Regions from separate parts of the Streptomyces sp. NPDC050504 genome, predicted to be linked through region 4. Evidence: riboswitches for the same ligand, from Rfam matches in the RefSeq annotation. Region 4 holds a riboswitch; each other region holds the start of a gene.

What was found. A riboswitch is a leader RNA that binds a small molecule or an ion and turns the genes downstream of it on or off. The one in region 4 is predicted to bind cobalamin.
Region 1: it holds a riboswitch for cobalamin, as region 4 does, so the genes downstream of both, ACIBNE_RS17440 (ribonucleoside-diphosphate reductase subunit alpha) here and ACIBNE_RS24495 (hypothetical protein) in region 4, are expected to answer to the same signal.
Region 2: it holds a riboswitch for cobalamin, as region 4 does, so the genes downstream of both, ACIBNE_RS18615 (ABC transporter substrate-binding protein) here and ACIBNE_RS24495 (hypothetical protein) in region 4, are expected to answer to the same signal.
Region 3: it holds a riboswitch for cobalamin, as region 4 does, so the genes downstream of both, ACIBNE_RS03545 (prenyltransferase/squalene oxidase repeat-containing protein) here and ACIBNE_RS24495 (hypothetical protein) in region 4, are expected to answer to the same signal.

The regions. Positions count from the first base shown of each region.
Region 1 covers NZ_JBITHO010000004.1:481,568-486,409, reverse strand. Annotated here, with positions in the region: gene ACIBNE_RS17445 (ribonucleotide-diphosphate reductase subunit beta) at 1-205, opposite strand, end outside; gene ACIBNE_RS17440 (ribonucleoside-diphosphate reductase subunit alpha) at 205-2,574, opposite strand; cobalamin riboswitch at 2,708-2,850, opposite strand; gene ACIBNE_RS17435 (hypothetical protein) at 2,989-3,567, opposite strand; gene mctP (monocarboxylate uptake permease MctP) at 3,650-4,842, opposite strand, start outside.
Region 2 covers NZ_JBITHO010000004.1:745,491-750,332, forward strand. Annotated here, with positions in the region: gene ACIBNE_RS18605 (ABC transporter ATP-binding protein) at 1-74, opposite strand, end outside; gene ACIBNE_RS18610 (FecCD family ABC transporter permease) at 147-1,196, opposite strand; gene ACIBNE_RS18615 (ABC transporter substrate-binding protein) at 1,207-2,208, opposite strand; cobalamin riboswitch at 2,247-2,395, opposite strand; gene ACIBNE_RS18620 (HD domain-containing protein) at 2,403-3,047, opposite strand; gene ACIBNE_RS18625 (GlxA family transcriptional regulator) at 3,138-4,121, shown strand; gene ACIBNE_RS18630 (Mov34/MPN/PAD-1 family protein) at 4,099-4,521, opposite strand; gene ACIBNE_RS18635 (amino acid permease) at 4,774-4,842, opposite strand, start outside.
Region 3 covers NZ_JBITHO010000001.1:858,958-863,799, reverse strand. Annotated here, with positions in the region: gene ACIBNE_RS03555 (GNAT family N-acetyltransferase) at 1-53, opposite strand, end outside; gene ACIBNE_RS03550 (hypothetical protein) at 64-1,557, opposite strand; cobalamin riboswitch at 1,703-1,777, opposite strand; cobalamin riboswitch at 1,894-2,029, shown strand; gene ACIBNE_RS03545 (prenyltransferase/squalene oxidase repeat-containing protein) at 2,162-4,842, shown strand, end outside.
Region 4 covers NZ_JBITHO010000006.1:396,058-400,899, forward strand. Annotated here, with positions in the region: gene ACIBNE_RS24480 (DJ-1/PfpI family protein) at 1-434, opposite strand, end outside; gene ACIBNE_RS24485 (hypothetical protein) at 627-1,370, shown strand; gene ACIBNE_RS24490 (sigma-70 family RNA polymerase sigma factor) at 1,501-2,130, shown strand; cobalamin riboswitch at 2,483-2,636, shown strand; gene ACIBNE_RS24495 (hypothetical protein) at 2,806-3,693, shown strand; gene ACIBNE_RS24500 (cysteine synthase family protein) at 3,690-4,802, shown strand; gene ACIBNE_RS24505 (ATP-grasp domain-containing protein) at 4,799-4,842, shown strand, end outside.

The sequences.
Region 1 (4,842 bases), on a different contig from region 4:
TCATGTGCTGCTCACCGGGGGTGAGCTTGGCGAGGTCGGCGACGTCGGAGTGGAGGTCGACCTCCTCGACGGTCCAGGTGTTCTTGATCGCGTCCCGGTAGCGCTCGTAGAAGTCGGGGTAGCGCATCGGGCGGAGCGTCAGCTCGAAGCCGGGGTCGAGCAGGTTCTTGGCGGCGCCGGTGGCGCCGGTGGCTTCGGTGGACATTACTGGCAGGCCTCGCAGGACTCGGGGTTTTCCAGGGAGCAGGCGACCGCGTCCGGGTCGGCGACCTGGGGGGACGCCTGCGCGGGGACGGGGGCCTGCGCGCGGGCCGCGCCCGCGATGCGCGTCGCGGGGCGCGAGCGCAGGTAGTACGTGGTCTTCAGGCCCTGCTTCCACGCGTACGCGTACATGGAGCTGAGCTTCCCGATGGTCGGGGTCTCCAGGAAGAGGTTCAGGGACTGCGACTGGTCCAGGAACGGGGTGCGCGCGGCGGCCATGTCGATCAGGCCGCGCTGCGGGATCTCCCACGCCGTGCGGTACAGCTCGCGCACGTCGGCGGGGATCCACGCGAAGCCCTGGACCGAGCCGTTGGCGTCGCGCAGCGCGTCGCGGGTGCGGGCGTCCCACACGCCCAGCTCCTTGAGGTCCCGTACGAGGTACGAGTTGACCTGGAGGAACTCGCCGGACAGCGTCTCGCGCTTGAAGAGGTTGGAGACCTGCGGCTCGATGCACTCGTAGACGCCCGCGATCGATGCGATCGTCGCGGTCGGGGCGATCGCGAGGAGCAGCGAGTTGCGCATGCCGGTCTTCGCGACGCGCGCCCGCAGGGCGTCCCAGCGCTCCGGCCAGTTCAGCTCGGTGTCGAAGTGGTCCGGGTGCAGCACGCCGCGCGCCGTACGGGTCTCGTCCCAGGCCGGGAAGGTGCCCGCGCGCTCGGCGAGGTCGCAGGACGCCTCGTACGCCGTGAGCATGATCCGCTCGGCGATCTTCGTGGAGAGCGCCTTGGCCTCGGCGGAGTCGAAGGGCAGCCGCAGCTTGAAGAAGACGTCCTGGAGGCCCATGGCGCCCAGGCCCACCGGACGCCACTTGGCGTTGGAGTTCCCGGCCTGCTCGGTCGGGTAGAAGTTGATGTCCACGACGCGGTCGAGGAAGGTCACGGCCGTGCGGACCGTGGAGTCCAGGCGGTCCCAGTCGATCTCGCCGGCCTCGGTGACGAACGCGCCCATGTTGATCGAGCCGAGGTTGCAGACGGCCGTCTCGCCGTCGTCGGAGACCTCCAGGATCTCCGTGCACAGGTTCGAGGAGTGCACGACGCGGCCCGGCAGCGCGGTCTGGTTGGCGGCCCGGTTGGAGGCGTCCTTGAACGTCATCCAGCCGTTGCCGGTCTGCGCGAGCGTGCGCATCATGCGGCCGTACAGGTCGCGCGCGGGCATCGTCCTGCGCGCCAGGCCCTTGGCCTCGGCGGCCCGGTAGGCGGCGTCGAACTCGTCGCCCCACAGGTCGACCAGCTCGGGGACGTCGGCGGGGGAGAAGAGCGACCAGTCGGCGTCGGCGTTCACGCGGCGCATGAACTCGTCGGGGATCCAGTGCGCCAGGTTGAGGTTGTGCGTGCGGCGCTGGTCCTCGCCCGTGTTGTCGCGCAGCTCCAGGAACTCCTCGATGTCCGCGTGCCAGGTCTCCAGGTAGACCGCGGCGGCGCCCTTGCGGCGGCCGCCCTGGTTCACCGCGGCGACCGAGGCGTCGAGGGTCTTGAGGAAGGGCACGATGCCGTTGGAGTGGCCGTTGGTGCCCCGGATCAGCGAGCCGCGCGAGCGCACCCGGGAGTAGGGGATGCCGATGCCGCCCGCGTGCTTGGAGAGCCGCGCGACCTGGAGGTAGCGCTCGTAGATCGAGTCCAGCTCGTCCAGCGGCGAGTCCAGCAGGTAGCAGGAGGACATCTGCGGGTGGCGGGTGCCGGAGTTGAAGAGCGTCGGCGACGAGGGGAGGTAGTCGAGGCGGCTCATCAGGCGGTAGAGCGCCGCGACCTCGTCCAGGGCGCGCGGCGAGTTGTTCTCGGCCAGGCCCGCGGCGACGCGCAGCATGAACTGCTGCGGGGTCTCGATCACCTTGCGGGTGATCGGGTGGCGCAGCAGGTAGCGGCTGTAGAGGGTGCGCAGGCCGAAGTACTCGAAGCGGTCGTCGCCCAGCGGGTCGATCAGCGCGTCCAGCGCGGCGGCGTGCAGCGTGACGAATTCGGCGGTGCGGTCGGCGATCAGGCCCTCGCGGTGCCCGACGGCGACGGAGGCGGAGAAGACGACGGCGCCCTGGCTCCGGGCCTCGTCGGCGATCGTACGGGCGAGGAGGCGGGCGGCCAGCTTCGAGTACGCGGGGTCCTCCGCGATCAGCCCGGCGGCGGCGTCGGTGGCGAGGTCGCGGAGCTCGGCGGCGTCCGACCCGGCGTGCCGGCCGCGCAGCGCGGCGGCCGCGACCTTGCCCGGGTCGGTGTCGGGCAGGTCGACCGTGAGGTCGGTCAGGGTCCGCAGCAGTGCGGTTCCGGGACCGTCGGTGTCCGCGGTCGCGACTGAAGCGGGATCGGCGGGCGCGATCGTCACGTGGAGGCTCTCCCTCGCTCGGCTCGGGGCCGGCGGGGGCAGCGGGGCGCCGTCCGGGCAGGCGCGAAGGGCACACCGGACGGCGTCCACCGGCCCAACCGCGAGGCCCGGACGTCTGGGCACCCGGTTCGGCTGAACCGGATGCGCCGTCGGCAGGTCATCGGACTCACGGGCACGGAAAAGCGTGCCAAAGAACACCGTTGCGGGACAGTTCCGGATTTTCACCGGATTCCCCTGCGACGACAGCGAGGACGAGCATACATGTGGGGGGTGCCTGATGCGGCACCCACCACATGTTGTGTCGCCCGTCTCGGGGCACCTGTTCGGGGTCGCCCGAATTGTGCCGTGCGCGCGCCGCGGAGCCGCTTTCCCTTGTGCCGCCTGGGCGGGCGGCGTCCGGGCCGGTCGGGGCGCTCAGCCCGATGCGCTCTCCGGGTCCACGGGGTCCACCGGGGCCCCGTCGCCGTCGGCCGGGAGGTCGCCGCGCTCCACGTCCGCGCCGCCGCCCGTGGCGCCGCTCGCGGTCGCCTCGGGCAGCACCTCGTCCAGCTCCCTGTCGTTCGCGCGGTGGGCGCCGTCGACCGCGTCGCGCAGCGTCTGTTCGTCGACGGCCGACAGCTCGCCGCTCGCCGTGATCACCCGCTCGCCGTCGATCCGTACGAACCGGTGGTCGGTCGCGCCCTTGCGGTAGCCGCCCTTCTGACCCCGCTTCCGCTCGACGGAGAGCTGGAACATCCTGCCGCTCCCGTCGGTGTGGACCGCGCCGTAGCCGTCGTCGCCGACGACCCCGACCGACTGTTTGGCGACCGTGAAGCCGGTCACCTCGGTGACGTACACGAAGTCGACCGAGGTCTGCGCGGCGCGGGCGCGCGCCTCCAGCTCGGCCCGCGGCGGCGCGGCGCCCGCTCCTGCCCGCTCGGTGCCGCAGGCGGCGACGAGCAGGACGGGGAGCAGCAGGAGCGGGGCGGTGCGGCGCGTCCTCGGGGTCGTCATGCGGGCCATCATCGCGTACGTCGAACGGGCCGCCGCACGTATGTGCGACGGCCCGTTCGGCGGCCCGGAAGGCCCGGACGGCCTAGTGGCCGGAGCCCGCCGTCGCCTTCGGCAGCTCGGCCCGGACCCCGGGGTCGCCGGCGTCCGCCGTGTAGTCCTCGGGCGAGGTCTCGTCGATGCCGTCGGGCGCGTTGACCGCCTTCAGGACGAACGTCATGACCACGGTGACGACCACGTTCAGCACGAACGCGGTGAGGCCGATGTAGCCGATCTCCCCGATGCCGGGGATCTCCGCCGACGAGCCGCCGAAGTGCTTCTGGGTCGGCGAGGCCACCCCGTACGCCGCGGCCGTGCCGTACACCATGCCCACGGCCCAGCCCGCGAGCAGCGCCCAGCGGTGGAACCAGCGGGTGAACAGGCCGCCCACCAGCGCGGGCAGCGTCTGGAGGATCCAGATCCCGCCGAGCAGCTGGAAGTTGATCGCGACGGTCTTGTCCATGGTCAGGACGAACGCCAGCGCGCCCACCTTCACCAGCAGCGAGACCAGCTTGGAGACCTTGGTCTCCTGCTCGGGCGTCGCGTCCGGCCTGATGAAGTCCTTGTAGATGTTGCGCGTGAAGAGGTTTGCCGCGGCGATCGACATGATCGCGGCGGGCACCAGCGCGCCGATGCCGATCGCGGCGAAGGCCACGCCCGCGAACCAGTCGGGGAACATGTTCTCGAAGAGCTGCGGGATGGCCAGCTGACCGTTCTTGACCTTGATCCCGGCCGCGATCGCCATGAAGCCGAGCAGTGCGAGCAGGCCCAGCATGAGCGAGTACAGCGGCAGGATGGTCGTGTTGCGGCGGATGACCTCGCGGCTCTTGGAGGAGAGCGTCGCGGTGATCGAGTGCGGGTACATGAAGAGCGCGAGCGCCGAACCGAGCGCGAGCGTCGCGTACCCCCACTGCCCCATCTCGCCGGGCACCAGCGCGCCGCGCGGCTTGTCCGTCGCCGGGTTGATCTGCGCGTAGGCGTCGCCCGCCTTGGCGAAGATCTCGTCGAAACCGCCCAGCTTGTACGGGATGTAGATGATCGCGACCAGGATCACCAGGTAGATCAGGGTGTCCTTGACGAAGGCGATCAGGGCGGGCGCGCGCAGCCCGGAGGAGTAGGTGTACGCCGCCAGCACGCCGAACGCCAGCAGCAGCGGCAGGTCCTTGACGAACCAGTGGGTGTTCTCGCCGCCGCCGACGCCCATCACGTCCAGGACGGCCTGGATGCCGACCAGCTGGA
Region 2 (4,842 bases), on a different contig from region 4:
AGGTCGACGCCGTCGACGAGGTGGCGGCCGTCGCCTGGGCCGTAGGAGAGTCCCTCGGTCGTCAGGGTGGTCATGCGGGGACTCCTTCGGGCGGAGTGCCGTAAGCCCTCATGCGGGGGCTCCTTCGGGCGGAGTGCCGTAAGCCCTCATGCGGGGGCTCCTTCGGGGCGGCGGCGCAGCATCCACAGGAAGAACGGGCCGCCGGTGAGCGCGGTGAGGATGCCCACGGGCACGTCCTGCGGGGTGGCGACCGTACGGGCGGCGAGGTCGGCGGCGACCAGGAAGGCGGCGCCCGCGAGCGCGACGACCGGCAGCAGGGTGCGGTGCGAGGCGCCGACGACCATGCGCGCGGCGTGCGGCACCATCAGGCCGATGAAGCCGATGGCCCCGCTGACGGCGACCAGCACGCCGGTGACCAGCGAGGTGAGCAGGAAGATCGCGGCGCGGAAGCGGGAGGTGTCCAGGCCGAGCACGGTGGCGCCCTCCTCCCCCACGAGCATCAGGTCCAGCGGTCTGGCGACCGCGATCAGCAGCGCGGTGCCGACGGCGAGGACGGCGGCGGGCAGGAGCAGCATGTCCCAGCGGGCCGAGCCGAGGCCGCCGAGCGACCAGTACATGGCCTCCTTGAAGTGCTCGGAGCGCGGCGACATCACCAGCATCAGGCTGGTGAGGGCGGTGAGGATGTACGCGACGGCGACGCCGGCCAGGACCAGGCGCGGTCCGGTGAGCTGGCCGCCGCGCCGCGCCAGCGCGTACACCAGGACCGTGGCGAGCAGGGCGCCGGTGAACGCCCCCGCGGGCATCGTCACGTTGGTGGCGAGGCCGATGCCGCTGCCGATGCCGGTGACGATCACCAGGACGACGCCGGTGGAGGCGCCCGACGAGACGCCCAGCAGGTAGGGGTCGGCGAGCGGGTTGCGGACCAGGGCCTGGAGGACGGTGCCGACGACGGCGAGCCCGGCGCCGACGACGGCGCCGAGCAGGACGCGCGGCAGCCGTACGTCCAGGACGATGGTGCGCAGGGGGCTGGGCTCGGCGTTCCCGAAGAGGATGTCGAGCACCTGGCCGGGCGGTATGTGCACCTGGCCGAAGGCGAGTCCGGCGACCACGGCGGCGGCGAGGGCGGCGGTCAGGACCGCGAGCACCAGGGCGTAGCGCAGGGGCCCCCGGGGCTCGCGGTCCGTGCGGCAGGTCATGGGCCGGGCCTCAGCCGGTGGTGGCGGGGCCGGTGGTCCCCGGGTGGAGCTGGGCCGCGAGCTTGGCGATCGCGGCGGGGGCGCGGACGCCGAGTACGACGTCGGAGAGGGGCATCACCGCGAACCGCTTGTTCTTGATCGCGGGTACGTCGCGCAGCGCCGGGTCGGCCAGGAGGCGCTTCTTCTTCTGTTCGACGGTGACCGAGCCGTAGTCGTAGATCACGATCGTCTCGGGCTTGCGGGCGACGACCTGTTCCCAGGTGGCGTCGCCGAAGGGCTTGTCGAGGTCGGCGAAGACGTTGCGGCCGCCCGCGAGGGTGATCATCTCGTTGCCTATGCCCTTGCCGCCCGCCGTGGACGCGGTCTTGTCGCCGCCGTCGTAGACGAAGACGGAGACCGGCTTCACGCCCTTGAGCTGCCCGGCGGTCGTGGCGACGGTCTTCTTGGCTCCCGCGATCCACGCGTCGGCGCGGTCCTTGGCGCCGAAGGTCTGCCCGACCTCGCCGATCTCCTGGTAGAGGTCGTCCAGCGCGGTCTTCCGGTCCGCGCAGTACTCGACGTTGAGCCGGGACGTGATGCCGGACTGCTTGAGGTCGTCGCGGCTGCGGCCCTCCTTCGCGTCGAAGGCGGTGGCGTAACCGCCGTACACGAAGTCGGGGTTGGCGGCGAGGAGCTTCTCCTTGGAGGGGTACTCCTTGGCGAGGACGGGGACCGCGTCGTAGGCCTTGGCGTACTTGGGCAGGACCTTGTCGTCGAGGTAGGCCGTGCCGATCAGGGACTTCTCCAGGCCGAGCTCCAGCATCACCTCGGTGACGTGCTGGTTCATGGTGACGACGCGCTTGGGGGGCGCCTTGTAGGTGGTCTGCACCCCGCAGTTGGTGACGGTGTACGGGAAGCCGGGCGCGGCCTTCGCGTCGGCGTCGTCCTTGCTGTCGGTACCCCCTCCGCAGGCGGTGGTGAGGGTGAGCAGGGCGGCGGACACCGCGACCGTGACTGTGCTGCGCCTGGACATGGCTGTGCCTCCTGACGGGGATTTCCTCGTCCCCGATCGGTGTGCGTGAGGCGGCAGGTCAGTTCCTGGCTGCCGGACGAGGGGGTCGTCCGGTCACAGTGGCGGGACCGCGCCGGTTTCGCACCGGCTTCCTGGGTCCTGCCGCCCGGGTCGCGCACAGTGTGTCACCTGCGTCTTCTGCGTCTTCGCCGGGGTCACTCGGGCCAGGCGGAGTTCTGGACCGTCTCGACGAAGTCGCCGGGGACGAAGCCGGGCACGAAGTGGCGCAGCACGTCGGCCTTGATGTTGCCGAAGGTCGTGTCCGGCTTGGGCGCGATGCCCTCGGTGAACGACTCCAGGATGCGGCGCTTGAAGTCGGGGCGGGGGTGCAGTGCGGTGATCGCGTCGCGGTGCTCGGGGGCGAGGTCGTGGTAGCCGATGCCCAGGACGTCGTACTCCACGCCCGCCGTGACGAGCGCGACCTCGGGCTCCATGAACTCTGGGATGCCGGGGGTGGTGTGCAGGGCGATGGCGGTCCACACGCGGCGTACGGAGTCCTCGGGAACGCCGTGCGCCTGGAGGAAGCGGCGGGCCGCGTCGGCGCCGTCGACCTCGAAGCGGCGGCCGCTGGTGCGGTGCGCCTCGCCCAGGCCGAGGTCGTGGAACATGGCGCCGACGTAGAGGAGTTCGGGGTCGAAGGAGAGGCCGCGGTCGCGGCCCCGGGCGGCGCCGAAGAAGTAGACGCGGCGCGAGTGGTGGTAGACCAGTTCGCTCGCGGTGTCGCGGACGAGTTCGGTGGCGGCGCGGGCGAGCTCGGTGTCGGGGGCCTCGGTGATGTTCTCGATCGTGTTCTTCGTCATGGCCACAGCCTGCCGGGAGGAGGGGCGGGCGGGCCATGTCCGTACGGGACAGGGTTCCCACAGATCCGGACACGGCCTACGCTCGCGCGCATGGGCTCCCACGATGTGATCGTCTTCGCCTACGACGGCGTGCGCCTCCTCGACGTCTCGGCGCCGCTGGAGGTGTTCGGCACCGCGCCCGGCTACACCGTGACCGTCTGCACCCCGGACGGCGGCGACGTCACGACCGCTTCGGGGCTGCGCATCGGCGGGGGCCTGGCCGTCGCGGACGCGGGGCGGGCGGACACGCTGGTGGTGCCGGGCGCGGTCGACGTGGCCGGGCTGCTCACGGCGCCCGAGCTGATCGCCCAGGTCACGGCGGCGGCCGGGCGTTCAGGGCGGGTGGCGGCGGTGTGCACGGGGGCGTTCGCGCTGGCGGCGGCCGGGCTGCTGGACGGGCGGCGGGCCACCACGCACTGGGAGCACGCGGACGCGCTGGCCGCGCGCTGGCCCGGGGTGCGGGTCGAGCCGGACGCGATCTACGTCCAGGACGGCGAGGTGTTCACGTCGGCGGGGGTGACGGCCGGGATCGACGTGTGCCTGGCGATGGTGGAGCAGGACCGGGGGCCCGCGGTGGCGCGGCGGGTCGCGCGGGACCTGGTGGTGTTCCTCCAGCGGCCCGGGGGCCAGTCGCAGTTCTCGGCGGCGTCCCGCACCGCCCCCACGCGCCATCCGCTCGTACGGCCGCTGCTGGACGCGGTGGCCGCCGATCCGGCCGCCGATCACGGCGCGGCGGCGCTGGCGGGCCGGGCGGGGGTGAGCGTCCGGCATCTGGCCCGGCTCTTCCGCGAGCAGACGGGCCAGACGCCGGCGGGGTACGTGGAGCGGGTGCGGGTGGAGGCGGCGCGCATGCTCCTGGAGGGTGGCGCGAGCGTGACCGGCGCGGCGGCGCGCAGCGGGCTCGGCAGCGACGAGAGCCTGCGGCGGGTGTTCGCGCGGCACCTGGGGGTCACGCCGAGCGAGTACGCGGCGCGGTTCCGCACCTCGCGGTACGTCCCCCAGTACGCCTCGACTAGTACGCCTCGACGACCTTGATGTCTTCCTCCGTGATCACGCCGTCCACGATGCGGTACGAGCGGAACTGGAAGGGCCCGGCGTCGTCCTTGTCGGCGGTCGACACGAGGACGTAGTGCGCGCCCGGCTCGTTGGCGTAGGTGACGTCGGTGCGCGAGGGGTACGCCTCGGTCGCGGTGTGCGAGTGGTAGACGATCACCGGCTCCTCGTCGCGGTCGTCCAGCTCGCGGTAGAGCTTGAGCAGGTCCGACGAGTCGAACTCGTAGAACGTGGGCGAGCGGGCGGCGTTGAGCATCGGGATGAAGCGCTCGGGCCGCCCGGACCCCTCGGGACCCGCGACCATGCCGCACGCCTCGTCGGGGTGGTCGGCTCGGGCGTGCGCGACGATCTGGTCGTACAGGGCCTGGGTGATGGTCAGCATGACGGCAAGGATAAGCAGACGGGCGGGGGGGGGGGCCCCCCGGGGGGGGCCCCCCCCCCCCCCGGGGCCGGGCCCCGGGGCCCCCCCCCCCCCGGGCGGCCCCCCCCCCCCCCGGGGGGGGGGGGGGGGGCCACCCCCCCCCCGCGGGGGCGGGGGGGGGGCGCCCGCGCCCGGGGCGCCCCCCCCGCCCCCGGGGGGGGGGGCCCCCCCGGGGGGGGCCCCCCCCCCGCCCGTCTGCTGAGAAGACGCTGGTCAGACCCGCTTGCGGGCGAAGCCCGCGCCCTGCGGGTTGCGCGACTTGAGCACCAGGTACGCGACGCC
Region 3 (4,842 bases), on a different contig from region 4:
ACCAGGTGTTCCCCTGAAGCGCCCCGTGCCGTCTGCTCGGTGTGTTCGGTCATCCCTCCATCATCAACTGGCGCCGAAGCGCAGCGCGACGGTGTCCCCCACTCCGACGGTCCGGCCCCGGTCCGCCGCCGTGAACGTCGAACCGTCCACGCTCGCCAACCAGCTCGACCCCCCGCTGTTGGACGTGGAATTGAGGGAGGTGACCACGCCCGTACCGGACGCCGGGGCGACCGATGTCACACAGCCCGCGGGCGCCGCCGCGGTGGTCGCGGCGCTCAGCACGTCGCCGAGCGTCGTCGTCGGGCCCGTCGGGGTGAGGGTCACCGCGCAGACCTTCGGAATGCCCGTGCCGTCGTCGACGGTCAGCGCCAGCTTGGTCGCCGTACCCGCGGTGAAGGCGCTCTGGCCGACCCACTTCGGCGCACCCGGCGTCACCGGGGCGGGCGGGGCGGCGGTGAAGCCGCCGCCCGCGACGGCGCGCAGGCCGTCGATGGAGGCGTACGCGGACGGCACGGTGTCCGACGGCAGGTACTTGAACCCGCCGCCCGGGTTGAACTGCTGTGCGATCAGGAAGTCCACCGGGGTCTTGCCGGGCGGCGTCAGGAAGTCACCGGTCTGCGGGTTAATGCCGCAGGCGTTGAGGCCCGAGACCGCCCAGCCGTTGGAGTCGGTGTTCACGCCGAACATCGCGTTGAACGCGCCCGTCGAGGGGACGAGCTTGCTCTTGAGGAACGCCTTGGCCTGGAGGACGTCCGGGTCCGTCTTCGGCACTCCGGACACGCAGAGCGCGGCCATGGAAGCGCCGGTCATGTCGATGTCGCTCGCGGCGCCGAGCTGGCCCGGGTCGCCCTCGGCCTTGCCGTAGTTCCAGCCGCCGTCGTTGTGCTGGTTGGCCCGGATGCGGGCGACGATCCGGTCGAGCAGGGCCTGCGGGACGCGCTGCGCGCCGGTCTGCGTCCTGGCCCCGGCGAGCGCGAGGGCCGCGAAGACGGTGCCGTTGTAGTTGGCGGACGAGCCGAAGTAGCCGGGCTCGGCGTTCTGCCAGTGGCCGTAGACGTCGGCGATGAGGTTGCGCGACGCCGAGACGCGCGCCGGGTCGATGCCCGCCGCGTACGCGTTGAGCGCCCCGCGCTCGTAGTCGGTGACGACGGGGCTCGCGGAGGGCCAGCCCGGCGTGGCGAGCAGGTTGCGGTACACGGTGCGGGCGTTCTTGGACGCGTCGCCGCCGGGCGCGACGTCGACGGCCGCGGTCCCGGCCGCCGCGAAGGCGCTGAAAGCCCACTCGTTGGAGAGTCCGGAGCCGGCGTACGAACCGTCGGCGGCCTGGAGGGACTTGAGGTAGGCGACGCCGTTCGTTTTGGAGGTGGCGATCTGTGCGGGGGTGGCGGTGGCGGACGCCGGGACCGTCGAGAGGACGAGGGCGCCGAGCGCGAGGGGGACGGTCAGCGCGGCGTACGCGGCCGGGCCGCCGCGTCTGGAGGTACGGGCGCGGAACCGGGAAGACCCAGCTGTGGCGGCACGGGTACGGAACGTGGAGACGCGGGACGTACGGGTCATGGTCTGCTCCTGGGCACGGGAACGCCGACCGTCCCGCTCCCGCGAAGAACACCCGCGCCGAACGCACGGCACCGCCCCGCGGCAGAGCGGTGTGGCCGCCGTCCAATCGCGTGGATTCGGCTTCCGGCAACTGCCTTCACCGCTTGGGCATTCGGGCTCGGCACGGCCCCCGCCGTCCCACACCGCTGCGCGTCAGCCCCGGATTCCCACCGGGTTCCCCCACTCGGCAGCCCTGGACGCTACCCCAGCGCCGTACGGTGCGCCAGCGCCCCCGAAAGACGCGCCGTACGGTCGGTGACGGCGGGTCCGTACGGTGCCCCGGTCGCCTTGACGGCCTCTTGGTACGCGTGTTCCAATCCGGCTGATACACGCTCAGTTCCAGGGGAAGCCGGTCGAATTCCGGCGCTGACCCGCAACCGTAGGCCCGGCGACGCCGGGCGAGCCGGACTGCCCGGGGCCGAGTCGATTCTCAGCACGAGACGCCGTCGCGGACTACGGCGTGGTCTGACCCCGCCCCCCCCCGGCATGCCCAGGCATGTGTCCGGCAGGGCCCGTCGCCACGCGTTTTCCCGCCCGGCGCGGACAGCCGACACGAGGGGTCGCGGTGGGGACCGGAACACGAACAGGCCGGTGGGCAGGGACTGGTGGGCTTCTCCCGCCGATCACGGCAGCACTGCTCGTGCTCGCGGCGAGCGTGGTGTTCGTCACGGGCCCCGGTACGGCTCCCGCGGCGGCGGAACCGGTGAAGAAGTGCACGGCCACCAAGGGCGCGGTCGTCGCGGTCGACTTCGGTCCGTGGGGCGGCAAGGTCGTACGGGGCTGTGACACCACCCCGACCAGCGGCTACGAACTGCTGCACACCGCGGGGTTCAGCACGGCCGGCACGCAGCACGACGGCCCCGGGTTCATCTGCCGCATCGGGCACAAGGACTTCAAGGCCGGGAAGCAGTACCCCACTCCTGACCGGGAGAAGTGCCGCCTCACGCCGCAGGCCACGGCCTACTGGTCGTACTGGATCGCCCCGCCCGGCCAGGACCACTGGTCGTACAGCCAGCTCGGCGCCATGGACCGCAGGCCGAAGGCGGGCGACGTCGAGGCGTGGGTCTACGGCGGCACCGACGTCGGCGGCACCAAGGGCCGTCCCGCCTTCTCCCCCGACGACGTGCGCCCCGAAGGCCACACCGCGCCGCCCGACCCCGAAGTGCCCGACGTCCCGCACGCCGACGTGGACGTCGCGGCGGCCTCGCGCTGGATCGCCGCCTCCCTCAAGGACGGCGAACGCGTCGTGGGGCAGGACGAGGAGGGCGCGGAGAAGAACGACCACTTCCGCACCACTGAGGCCGCCTTCGGGCTCGCCGCCGCGTACGGGCAGCGCCCCGCCCTCGACAAGACGCTCACCAGGGTGGTCGATTTCCTCGCCAGGCCCGCCGAGAGCACCGCGTACGCCTATCCGCACGGCACGGACAAGGCGCCCGACGGGGCGGCTGTAGCCCGCCTCGCGCTGGTCGCCGAGGTCACCGGGCGCGACCCGCGCGCCTTCGGCGGGTACGACCTGCTCGGTGAACTGGTCTCGCACCGCTGTGCGTCCGGCCCCGGGCCGGACGGATCCAACCCCGGCTGTACGGCCAAGGGCGACTTCCGGGGCGCGGGCTACGCCGAAGGGCAGGCGCTCGGCGTGCTCGCGCTGCTGCGCGGCGGGGTGCGGCCCCCGGCCGACACCGTGGCGCGCCTGGCGGGACTCCAGTGCCCGGACGGCGGTTTCACGAGCATTCTCGTGGGGCCCGGCGAGCACTGCGGCAGCGAAGCCGCGTCGACCGGCCTGATCGCGCTCGTCCTGCGCAAGGCGGGCGGCCACGACGCGGCTCTCGCCAAAGCCCGCACCTGGCTGCGCAAGGCACAGCTGCCGACCGGCGGCTTCCCCGGCTACGAAGGGGCGACGGTCGGCGCCGTGCAGTCCACCGCGTTCGCCGCACAGGCGCTGCGGACCCTCGGGGACGGCAGGCGCGCGGACGCCGGGATCTCCTGGACGTCCGGGCAGCAGCAGTTGAACGGATCGTTCGCGTACGAGGAGGGCGGCACGGAGCCGCTGCTGTTCGCCACGGCGCCCGCCGCGCTCGCGGGCGCGGGCAAGGACCTGGTGACGCTGTCCACCAAGAGGACCGGCCCCACGGCCCCGGGGCCCGACCTCGCCAAGGGCGTGACGTTCCTCACCGGCAAGAACCGGCTCAAGCTGGGGCGCTACTACGAGTCGGGCCCCGGCAGCGGCTTCGCCGACTACGGCCTCACCATCGACACGGCCTACGCCCTGGCGGCCACGGACCGAAACAGGGCCACCCTCCGCGACATTGTGGACTTCCTCGACAAGGGCGGCAGGGACGGCACGGGACGCTCCATTCACAACTGGACGGGCGTGGGAGACGCCAAGCACCTGTCGAGCGGCTCCCTGGGCAAGACGGCGCTGCTCGCGCAGGTCGTCGGCCGCGACCCGCGCGCCTTCGGCGGGAAGGACCTCATCGAGGGACTCTCCTCGGCGGTGTGCGCGGCCCCGAGCTCCGGCAAGGACCGGAGCTGCGCCGCCAAGGGCGCGTACCGCAACGTCCTGTCGGTCTTCTCCCAGTCGCTGGGCATCATGGCGCAGTACCGCGCGGGCGAGGGCGAGGCGGCGCGGGAGCCCGTCGCCTACCTGGAGGGCCTGCAGCATCCGTCCGGCGCGTGGCCGAGCCTGATCCCCACCACCGGGGACTCCGAGGTGGACTCCACCGCCATGGCCGCGATGGCGCTCGACCTCGTTCCCGGCGAGCGGTCACGGGCGGCGGTCGACAGGGCGCTCGCCTGGATCGCGGGCCGCCAGCTCGCCGACGGCGGCTTCCCCGGGGCCTCGGGCAACTCCGTCAACTCCGCCGCGCTCGCGATCCAGGGGCTGTCCCTGGACGCGGAGAAGTACGCGGACCGGATCGCCAAGGCGCGCGCGTTCCTCGTGACGCAGCAGAACGCCGACGGCGGGTTCAACATCGCCGTGGACGGACAGCGCGGCTCCGACGTGCGCGCGTCGGCCCAGGCGGTCAGCGGGGCGACCGGGACCTCGTTCGGACGGCTCACCGGCAGCCTGGCCGGCACCAAGGAGCATCCGCTGCCCGGTTCCACGCCCCCGGGCAAGACCCCCTCGATCGTCACGCCGGGCGAGGACGGTTCGGGCGGGGACGGTTCGGGCCCCGGATCCGGCACCGGAATCGTCACCACGGGCAACAGCGGTCCCGGCACGGGCGGGCAGCTCGCGTCCACCGG
Region 4 (4,842 bases):
CCCCGGTCGATCTCGGCCCACACGCCGGGGCTGTCGCGGCGGGCGTAGCCGCCGCCGGGCACGACGAGCACATCGGCCTTGTGCGGCGCCCAGGCGTGCTGGACCCGGACCTTCGTGCCGTAGGCCGCGGTGATCGTGCCGGGACCCGTCGCCGTGACGTAACGGACCTCCACCGGGCGCTCGGTGAAGAACCCCGCGGCGGAAAGCACTTCGTAGGGAGCGGCGAAGTCGAGCTCCTCCACGCCGTCGAAGAGGACGACGTGGGCCCGGAGGGGGCGGGTGGCGGCGCGGGCGCCGACCGGTGCGTCGGCGGTGGCGGTGGGGGTGGCCGACGGGCTCGCGGCGGCCGGCGCCGCCGCTGCCGCTGCCACGGCTCCGACGGCGCCCGCGGCGCCCAGCGCGGTGGAGGCCCGGAGTACGTCTCTGCGGTTCATGTGGTGCTCCCCGAAGTTCGCGGGGCAGCCGTTCCGCCCTAGAGACAGTCGGACGGACCCGCGCATCGGTTCCCGGCCGGTCGGCCCGAACTCCGCACTTCAACTGTGGCGCGTGCCACACGACTTGACGGGGCCGGTCCGGAGCGCACCCCCGTCCCCGCGCCCGGCCCGAGGTGCGAGGATGAGCACGCCATGACGCCAGGCCGATGTTCCCGAGCCGCGCGCGCCGCGATGTTCGCGGCGGTCTGCGTGCTGCTCGCCGCCGTCGGCCACGTCCTCATGTCGGGCCGGGCACTGTCCACGGGAACCCTCGCGGTGAGCTTCGCCGGCACGGCCCTGGGCGCGTGGGGCCTGGCGGGCCGGGAGCGCGGGCTCCTCGCCGTCACGGCGGCGGCCACGGCCTTCCAGACCGCGCTGCACACGGTGTTCTCGTGGTCCCAGTCCGCGGGGGCGGCCCCCGGCGGCAGCGGCTGTCCGGCGCACGCCGCGGGCCACCTGGGCATGGCGCACCACGCCCCGCCCTCCCCCACCGGGCACGACATGACGGCCGCGTCCTCGTCGCTGCCCGAGACGGTGACCGAAGCGGTGACCGAGGCGGTGACGGGGGCGGTGACGGGTCCGATGGCCGGGATGACGGCGGCGCACGCACTGGCCGCGCTGCTCGGCGGGATGTGGCTCGCGTACGGCGAGCGGGCGGCGTTCCGGCTCCTGCGCGCGGTCCCCGCGGCGCTGTTCAGGCCGCTCCGGCTGCTGCTGGCGACCGCGGCCGCGCCACCAGTCCGCTCCCGGATACGGCCCGTGCGGCCGGGTGACGAGCCCGCTCCCCGGCAGCTCCTGCATGCTTCCCGAACGCTCCCGACCAGGGGTCCGCCCCGGGCAGTCGCTGTCGTTCGACAGCAGGCTCCCCGACTGCGCGGCGTGCCGCACGGGCCCTGACGGCCCGCGTAACCCGCTCCGCGCCTCGGGCAGCGGCCCGCGCCTTTCGCCGCGGGCCGTGCGCAGCACCGGCGCCGCCACCGGGCGCGCCGGACTCCCTTGCCCTCAGGACGTGTAAGGACATGTGGCGATGACCCCTGCCCGCAACTTCCGCCCCCGACCGGACGCCGCGGACGACGCGGCGACCACCCGCCTGGCCCTCGCGGCGCGCGACGGCGAGCCCGCGAAGGTGGAGCTGTTCGTGCGCGCGCTGCACCGGGACGTATGGAGATACGTCGCGTACGTCAGCGCCGACCGCCAGGCGGCCGACGACCTCACCCAGGAGGTGTTCCTCCGGGCCCTCGCGGCCCTGCCCCGTTTCGCGGGGCGCTCGTCCGCGCGCGCCTGGCTGCTGTCCATCGCCCGCAGGACGGTCGTGGACAGCCTGCGGCACGCGGCCGCCAGGCCCCGGCTGTCGGACCTCGACGACTGGCAGACGGCCGCCGAGCGCTCCCAGCCGCAGGGACTCCCCGGGTTCGACGAGGGCGTGGCGCTCGCCGAACTCCTGGCGTCGATACCGGCCGAGCGCCGTGAGGCGTTCGTCCTCACGCAACTGCTCGGCCTGTCCTACCTGGAGGCCGCGAAGGCGGCCGACTGCCCGGTCGGTACGGTCCGTTCGCGGGTCGCGCGCGCCCGCTCGGCGCTCGTCTCGCTGCTGCGCGACGTCGAGACCGCCGCCCCCGTCGGCCACCGGACGGGCACGGTTCCCGCACTCGCCTGACCCGGCACACCGCCCGGCCCACAGGACCCCGTGGGCCGGGCAACCACCCGTCGCACACCGGCCCGCCCAGGACTCACCACAGGACGATCCGACACACCGCCATGACCCTCGCCGGCAATGGATTGTTGTTGCACATAGTTCGCAACAAGCCATCGGTGAAGCGGCCGCTCCGCGCTCGGCCCGGTCACTGACCTGCGCGGCACGGATACCGCACCCCGTCAGCGGTGTCATTCAGGACAACCACCCGGCCAACCCTGTTGCCGCGCCTGAGCCACCGCCTACTCTGACGGCGCAGTCGGTTCGCGCCATGATTGCGTGGCGCGTCGAAAGGCCCGTGCCGGACACGGGCCCCAAGAGGGAACCCGGTGGGATTCCGGGACTGTCCCGCAGCGGTGAGAGGGAACGAAAGCCGTCAACAGCACTGGGACCCGTCCGAGGGCCCGGGAAGCGACGGCCGGTAGGTGACGCCGGAAGGTCCGGCGCCGGGCCCTTCAGTCCGAAGACCTGCCCACTGCGCGCGTGCGGGGTCGCACGCGCTCCAACACGGTGACCTCGTGGGCTGGGTCGGCGGTGCAGGCGGACACGGCGCGCTCATACCGCGCGTACGCCCTCACGTACCGGACCGTCCCTCGGGACCTGGCGACGAGGGGATGGGTACGTGACCGGGGTGCTGCGATGCTGACCGACGCCGATAACCGGCCCGCGCGAACCGTCTCCGGCGTCTGCCACGGCACGCTGGGCGAGCTGTACCAGGGGCCGCTGGACGCGCGCGACCGCCCGGAGATAGCCATCGTCTCCTTCCCGGTGGACCGCCACTCCTGGGTGTACTTCACCCCGGACGCCGGAGCGCCGACGGGCACCGAGAACCTCGGTGCGAAGGCGGCGAAGGCCGCGCGGCTGTTCCTCGACCACTACGGCCTGGAACCGCCGCCCGGCCGCTGGAACACCTACTCCGACCTCGACGTCGGTGTGGGCATGGCCAGTTCGACGGCCGACATCGTGGCGACGCTGCGCTGTCTCTTCCGGGTCTTCTCCCTGCCGTACGACTCCCGCGTCGTCATCGGCGTCCTGTCCGCGATCGAGCGGGCCGACAGCGTGTTCCTCCAGGAGTACGCGCTCTACCTGAGCGGCCGCCACCGGGTCGTGCACCGGCTCGGCACCGGCATCGCCTTCCACACCGCCTTCGTCGCGGAGCCAGGCACGGTGGACACCGCCGGGGTCACCCCGCAACTGCTGCGCCAGTACCGGCGCTGCGCGGCGGAGTACGAGCGGTGCCTCACCGACCTCCTCAAGGGTTTCGCGGGCGGCGACCCGGCGGCCGTGGCCAGGGCCTCGACCGTCAGCGCCACCCTCTCCCAGGAGGTGCTGCCCAAGCAGACCTTCGACGCCGTGCTCGCCCGCCGCGAGGAGTTCGGGGCGGACGGGGTCTTCGTCGCGCACACCGGCTCCCTCGTCGGCCTCCTCTTCGCCCGCAGACCCGCTCCCGCGGTCAAGGGCGAGGTGTCCGCCTTCTTCCACTCGCTCGGCCACCAGTGCTCGTTCGCCCAAGGAGGCTACGCGTGATCCATCCGCACATCGCCGACGCCCTGAAGGTCCCCGACCTCGTCCGGCTGACGGACGGCGCGGTCCTGCTCCGCTTCGAATCCATGAAGATCTACTCGGCGCTCGCCGCCGTCCGGCACCTGCTCGACCGGGGCGCGGTGCGTCCCGGGCAGACCCTGGTCGACAGCTCCAGCGGCATCTACGCGTACGCGCTGGCGCTGGCCTGCCACCGCTACGGGCTGCACTGCCACATCGTGGGCTCGACCACCGTGGACGCCACCACGCTCGCCCAGCTGGAGATACTCGGCGCGACCGTCGAGCGGGTCACACCGTCCCAGAACCTCAAACTGGACCAGGAGTTACGGGTCCGCAGGGTGCGCGAGATCCTCGCCGAGCGGCCCGACGTCCACTGGATGCGCCAGTACCACGACGAGGTCCACTACCTGGGCTACCAGGAGGTCGCCGACCTGGTGGCGGCGACCGTGCCCGACCGGCCGCTGACCGTCGTGGGCGGGGTCGGCTCGGGGGCGTCGACCGGCGGCCTGACCGAGCACCTGCGGCGCCGCGACCCCACGGTTCGCCTGGTGGGGGTGCAGCCGTTCGGCAGCGTCACCTTCGGCAGCCAGGACCACCACGACCCGGAGGCGATCATCGCGGGCATCGGCTCGTCGATCCCCTTCGACAACGTCCACCACCACCTGTACGACGCCGTGCACTGGATGGACTTCACGCACGCCTGCTCCGGCGCGGTCGCCCTGCTGCGCGAGCACGCCGTGTTCGCCGGGCTCTCCACCGGCGCGGCCTACCTCGCGGCGACGCACGAGGCCCGCCGCCACCCCGACCGGCTGCACCTGGTGATCGGCGCGGACACGGGCCACCGCTACGTGGAGCGGGTGTTCGCCCGGCACCGCGAGGCCTCGGACCTCGTCTCGCTCAAACCGACCGAGGTCGCGAGCCCCGAGGACATGACCATGCCCTGGTCGACGATGGCGTGGAACCGCGCCGCGTGGCAGCGGCCCGACACGTCCCGTTCCCACCCGCACCCACCCGCCGACACGCACCCGCCCGCCGACCCGCACAGCACGGCGGACGCACACGGAAATCCCCCCAGCAAGGAGTCCGCCGCATGACCGTGGCCTGCCTGGAATCGCTCACCTTCGGCCTCGGCCA